2 linked regions of the Roseateles amylovorans genome follow. The protein of the gene in region 1 interacts with the protein of each later gene in a pairwise test. Links are inferred from orthologs where the notes say so. Each region holds a gene or a part of one and is shown in the gene's direction. Other genes may lie near its edges. The genes, in order: recO and recR.

Region 1 (3,064 bases):
GCGCCCCCGGTCTTCGACGGCGATACCCGCTGCGGCCTGATCGCGATCGTCGGGCGGCCCAACGTCGGCAAGTCGACGCTGCTGAATGCGCTGGTGGGCCAGAAGGTGTCCATCACCTCGCGCAAGGCGCAGACCACGCGGCACCGCATCACCGGCGTGCGCACGGTGGACGAGACCCAGTTCGTGTTCGTCGACACCCCGGGCTTCCAGACCCGTCACAGCTCGGCGCTGAACCGCAACCTGAACCGCACGGTGCAGGGCGTGCTGGCCGATGTGGACCTGGTGCTGTTCGTCGTCGAGGCGGGCCGCTTCGGCCTGGATGACGCCAAGGTGCTGTCGCTGCTGCCGCAGGACAAGCCGGTGGTGCTCATCGCCAACAAGCTGGATGCGGTCAATCGCCGTGCCGAGCTGATGCCGTGGCTCAAGAGCATGCAGGAGCGTCGCAATTTCAGCGAATTCGTGCCGCTGTCGGCGCAGAAGAATTCGGACGTCCAGCGGCTGTTCCAGATCCTCAAGCCCTACCTGCCCGAGCAGGAATGGTTCTACGACCAGGAAGCGCTGACCGACCGCAGCGAGAAGTTCCTGGCCAGCGAGATGATCCGCGAGAAGCTCTTCCGGCTGACCGGTGATGAGTTGCCGTATGCCGCCACCGTCGTCATCGACCGCTGGGAAGAAGAGGGCAACCTGCGCCGCATCGCCGCCACCATCGTCGTGGAGCGTGAGGCCCAGAAGGGCATGATCATCGGCCAGGGCGGTGAACGCCTGAAGCGGATCGGCTCCGAAGCCCGCCAGGAGCTGGAAACGCTGATGGACGCCAAGGTCTTCCTTGAGCTGTGGGTGAAGGTCCGCTCCGGCTGGGCGGATTCGGAAGAGCATCTGCGGTCCTACGGCTACGAATGAAGCCCAAGGGGATGCCGCGCCCGGTGGACGCGGCCCTCCGCGCTTCTCCGTTTCCGTGTTCGTGTCCGTTTCGGTTGATCTTGGGACGAGGGATGATTCCGTTGAGAGGCCATGGCCACACGCGCTAAGCCGCCTGCGACCCAGGCGGCTTTTGTCCTTCATCACTACGACTGGAGCGAGACCAGCCTCGTGCTGGATCTGTTCACCCGCGATCAGGGCCGGCTGTCGGTGGTCGCCAAAGGGGCGAAGCGGCCGTACTCCCAGCTGCGTTCGGTGCTGCTGCCGTTCCTGCGGCTGCAGGTCACGCTGAGCAAGCCGTCGAAAATGAATGAGGACGGTGCCGCCGAGGTCCAGACCCTGCGCGGCGCGGAATGGGTCGGCGGGCAGACGCTGCCCGGCGGGGCTGCGCTGTTCAGTGGCTATTACGTCAACGAGCTGCTGCTGAAGTTCCTGCCGCGTCAGGATGCGCAACCCGCGCTCTTCGACACCTACGCCGAGCTGCTCCCGCAGCTCAATGCGGTGGACACCGCTCAGGCCGCGCTCCGTGCCTTCGAACTGCGGCTGTTGTCCGAATGCGGTCTGCTGCCCGATCTCAGCGTGCTGGCCACCACACAAGCGCCCCTGGAGCCGGAGCGTCCCTACATGATTTCGGCCGAGTCCGGCGTGATCGTGCCCAACCATGACGCGCCCCAACTTCAGGGTCAGGCGCTGATCCAGTTGCAGGCCGCCCTGATGCACGGCAGCTCGGCGGCCTTGCAACAGGCCTGCGAAGCGGCGGGCGCTTCGATGAAGCCGCTGCTACGTGGTCTGCTTCACTATCATCTGGGGCATCGTCCGCTGCGCACGCGCCAGGTCTTGCTGGACGTGCAGAAGCTGCTCACCTGAGGTTAGCCCCGCCCATGAATCCCCTCATCGCTCCCGAAGGCGCTCGCCATGACGCGCGCTGCGCGCTGTCCGTCAATGTGAACAAGGTGGCGCTGCTGCGCAATACGCGACACCTGGGCATTCCCAGCGTGATCCGCGCCGCACAGCTGTGCCTGGAGGCCGGTGCGCAGGGCATCACTGTGCATCCGCGCCCGGATGCGCGCCACATCCGCGCCGACGATGTGCGCGAGCTGGCCACACTGATGAAAGCCTGGCCGCAAGCCGAATACAACATCGAAGGCAATCCGACGCAGAACCTGATGGACTTCATCCGCGAGGTCCGTCCGCATCAGGCCACCTTCGTGCCCGACAGCGAGGATCAATTCACCTCCGACCACGGCTGGCAACTGCCGGCCGACGCCGAGCGGCTGCGTCCGATGATCGCCGAGTGCAAATCCCTGGGCGTGCGGGTCAGTCTGTTCATGGATCCGTTGCCGGAGGCGATGGCGCATGTCGCCGCGCTGGGCGCCGATCGCATCGAGCTCTACACCGAGCGCTGGGCCAGCGCCTACGGCACACCGAAGGAGGACGAGGTGCTCGCCACCTTCACCGCGACCGCCCGCGCCGCGCTGGCGCAGGGCTTGGCGATCAATGCCGGTCACGACCTCAACCGGGACAACCTCACCCGCTTCCTGCGCGAGGTGCCGGGCGTGGCGGAAGTGTCCATCGGCCATGCGCTCATCGCCGACGCACTGGAGCTCGGCTATGCCGAGACCGTGCGCGACTATCAGCGCTGCATCCAGCGCGCCTACGCGGGATGAGCTCGATCCGTCGCGCTGTGGCGGCAGACCTGCCGCGCATCGCGGCACTGGCGCGTTGGGTCTGGCTGGACACCTATGCCTCGCACGGCGTGACCGCTGCGTTCGCCGCCTATGTGGAGGACGCCTTCCGACCCGAGACGCTCGCCCGGGCGCTCGCCCAAGATCCGATGTGGGTCATCGAGGGGCCGCCGGACGTCGTCCCGCCCAAACCGGGCGCGCGGACCGATGTCAAGCCGAATCCTCGCTCGCGGGACGACGACATCAAGGCGGCCGGGTTGCCGGCTGCGCAGGCGCTGGCCCCGGCACCCGACTTGCCGCTGCAGGCCTGGGCCGCGCTGGACAGCCACACCGAGCCGGGCCGGGTCGAGCTGACCCGGCTCTATGTCGCCCCGACCTGCCAGGGGCTCGGCTTCGGCGCTGCTCTGTTGCGGCATGCCCGTCAGGCGCATTCAACGCGATCCTTGTGGCTGTCCGCCTGG
Region 2 (3,028 bases), 820 kb from region 1 along the record:
CGCCGGTCTCTGCCGCAGCGCAGCCTCCGGCACCAGCACCAGCACCAGCGGCCGTTGCGCCCCGCCCGGCGCCAGCCGCCAGCCTGCGGGCCGCGCCTGCGGGTGCGCCGGCCACACGGTTCAGCGACCGGTTGCGCCCCCGTGCGGCGCCGCCGCCATCGGTCCAGGCCGAGGCCGATGACCTGGATGACATCTCCCCGCCGCATGACGACGACGGTCCGCCGCCCTGGCTGGACGTGCCGCCGCCGGGGGATGAGGAGATGGGTGACGGCCCCACGCTGCTGGACGATCCGTCTGCGGACGATGCCGCCACCCAGGGCATCTACCTGTCCACCGCCGTGGACGAGGTGGCCCTGGTCGCCACCCCGCTGGGTGAGCGCTGGTATGCCACCGTGCCGCAACTCGGCCTGACCGCGCTGACCCGTGAGCTGGCGCTGCAATCCGAATGCCTGGAGATCGCCGAGCAGGAGCAGCCGCAGCGCTGGCGGCTGCGGGTGGAGCGCGAGTCGCTGCGCCAGCCCGGCCTGCAGGACAAGCTGCAGGCGGCGCTGTCGAGCTGGGTCCAGGCGCCGGTGCGTCTGGAGATCGAAGCCGGCCGTGCCACCGATTCACCGGCCCTGCGCGATACCATGGCAGCCCGCGCACGGCAGCGCCGTGCCGAAACCATCATCCTCGAAGACCCCGAGGTCCAGCAGTTGCTGACGCAGTTCAAGACCGCGCGCATCCTGCCCGGGTCCATCAAACCTCTCTGAACTCTCTCCCCGAACGACAAGGATCACCATCATGATGAAGGGTCAACTCGCAGGCCTGATGAAGCAGGCCCAGGCGATGCAGGACAACCTGAAGAAGGCGCAGGACGAGCTGGGCAACATCGAGGTCGAGGGCCAGTCCGGCGCCGGCCTGGTGAAGGTCACCATGACCTGCAAGCACGACGTCAAGCGCGTGGCCATCGATCCCAGCCTGCTGGCCGATGACAAGGACATGCTGGAAGACCTGGTGGCGGCCGCGTTCAACGACGCCGTCCGCCGCGCCGAGGAAGTCAGCCAGGAGAAGATGTCCAAGCTGACCGCCGGCATGCCGATGCCCCCCGGCATGAAGTTCCCGTTCTGATCGGGCCACGGTGACCGCACTCGAACAGCTGATCGAGGCTCTGCGGCGCCTGCCCGGCGTGGGCCAGAAGTCGGCCCAGCGCATGGCCTATCACCTGCTGCAGCATGACCGCCCCGGCGCCGACGCGCTGGCGCACGCGCTGCAGCAGGCCACCCACAGCGTCCGGCATTGCGAACGCTGCTACACCTTCAGCGAATCGCCGCTGTGCCCCATCTGCCAGGACAGCCGCCGGGATGCGCGTCTGCTGTGCGTCGTCGAGACGCCAGCCGACCAGGCGGCGATGGAGCGCACCGCCTCCTACCACGGCTATTACTTCGTGCTGCAGGGCCGCATCAGCCCGCTGGACGGGGTGGGCACGCGTGAGATTGGCGTCGAGCCGCTGCTGGCGCGGGCGGCGGATGGTCAGGTGGAAGAGGTCATCCTTGCCACCAGCTTCACCGCCGAAGGCGAAGCGACCGCCCATGTGCTGGCCGAAGCGCTGCGGGTGCGCGGCCTGCGCAGTACCCGGCTGGCGCGCGGCGTGCCGGTGGGCAGCGAGCTCGAGTATGTGGATCTGGGCACCATCGCGCATGCATTGGTGGATCGACGCGCCACCTGACCGCGGCCGGTGGTGCTGCGACGCAGGGGCGTTGCCGGTTCGATCGACTGGTGCGCTGCCGGCTCAACCGCTGCCAATTCAAGCGCTGAGTCAAGCGTTGCCGAGTCAAGCGCTGCCGATGAGCGCGCTGGCGGCTGTATTGTCGACGTTGTCTGTGCCGACTCCGTTTCTGCCCGCGCCTTCGGCGCTGCCACTGCCTTTGCCTTTTTACTTGCTGGAATCACCATGACCCTGGCCAACTACTGCCTGATCATCGCGGGCGTGCTGCCCATCCTCTGTGCGGGACTGGCGAAGTCCAAGGGCTTCGGCAAGCACCGTCGCGATGGGGGCTACGACAACCACGATCCCCGCGGCTGGCTGAACCGCCAGTCCGGTTGGCAGGCGCGGGCCAATGCGGCCCAGGCGAACAGCTTCGAAGCCTTGCCGCTGTTTGTCGCCGGGGTGCTGGCGGCACAGCAGATGCAGCATGATCAGTCGCGCATCGACCTGCTGGCGGTGAGCTTCATCGTGCTGCGTCTGCTGTATGTCGCGTTTTATGTAGCGAATGTGGCGGGACTGCGAAGCGCGGCCTGGATTGCCGGCATGGGCGTGTCGATCGCGCTGTTCTTCGTCTGATCGACGGGCCGGCCGAAGCACTCGGCCACGCATGAAAAATGGGCGCTCCGGGAGCGCCCATTTTTTCGCCGGTATCGTCACCAGCAGGTCACCACCAGTAGGTCACCAGCAGGTCACCGGTACATCGCCGTCACGGCGGGCCCTGGGGCCCCGTTCAGCGGATCGACGCCTTGGTCGACACCGTGCTGCCACCGCCGCCGGTCACCCGGCTGCCGGCCACCTTGGCGCTGCGGGTTTTGCCGGAAGAGGCCTTCGTCGTGGGCTTGGCGTTGGACTTGGAGGAGGCGACGCGGGTGGCGCGGGTCGGCGTCTTGCGCGTAGCGGACGGGGTTTCGGCCGCAATGGCCTGACCCTCGCGCAGGTAGACGACGACCTGCTGACCATGCTTGAAGGTCGCCTTGGTGCTGACCTTGTTCCACTGCGCCACCTGGGTCGGGCCCAGCCGGTAGCGACGGGCCACCGTGGCCACGGTGTCGCCCTTGCCGGCCTTGAGCGTGACGCGACGCATCGGCGGCACGTCCGGTGCGAACATGATGCTGGCGTTGTCGGCCAGGTGTTCGGAGACGTCCTTGTCGCGGGCGGCGCTGCGCGGCACCAGCAGCGTCGAGCCTTGCTTGACCAGCATGCGCGCCGGAATGCGGTTGATCTCGCGCAGGCCGGTCTCGCTCATGCCGACCTGCTTGGCGGCGTCCGCCGGCTTCATCG

What was found.
Region 2: the proteins of recO (region 1) and recR interact in binary tests that used the Escherichia coli proteins (3 or more experiments, as listed by UniProt). The link is inferred for Roseateles amylovorans from one-to-one orthologs.

What each region holds. Positions count from the first base shown.
Region 1 is NZ_CP104562.2:5,275,956-5,279,019, reverse strand. Bases 150-2,898 are described here. They hold recO (DNA repair protein RecO), read left to right. Parts: upstream 150-1,011; coding sequence 1,012-1,785; downstream 1,786-2,898. Other genes in these bases: N4261_RS21820 (GNAT family N-acetyltransferase), read left to right, coding at 2,582-2,898; N4261_RS21825 (pyridoxine 5'-phosphate synthase), read left to right, coding at 1,800-2,585; era (GTPase Era), read left to right, coding at 150-900. Outside these bases: more of era, read left to right, coding at 1-149; more of N4261_RS21820, read left to right, coding at 2,899-3,064. UniProt on the Escherichia coli protein: Involved in DNA repair and RecF pathway recombination.
Region 2 is NZ_CP104562.2:4,456,241-4,459,268, reverse strand. What follows is about bases 202-2,914. They hold recR (recombination mediator RecR), read left to right. Parts: upstream 202-1,120; coding sequence 1,121-1,708; downstream 1,709-2,914. Other genes in these bases: N4261_RS18470 (transglycosylase SLT domain-containing protein), read right to left, coding at 2,478-2,914; N4261_RS18475 (MAPEG family protein), read left to right, coding at 1,934-2,323; N4261_RS18485 (YbaB/EbfC family nucleoid-associated protein), read left to right, coding at 784-1,110; dnaX (DNA polymerase III subunit gamma/tau), read left to right, coding at 202-752. In the rest of the region: more of dnaX, read left to right, coding at 1-201; more of N4261_RS18470, read right to left, coding at 2,915-3,028. UniProt on the Escherichia coli protein: May play a role in DNA repair. It seems to be involved in an RecBC-independent recombinational process of DNA repair. It may act with RecF and RecO.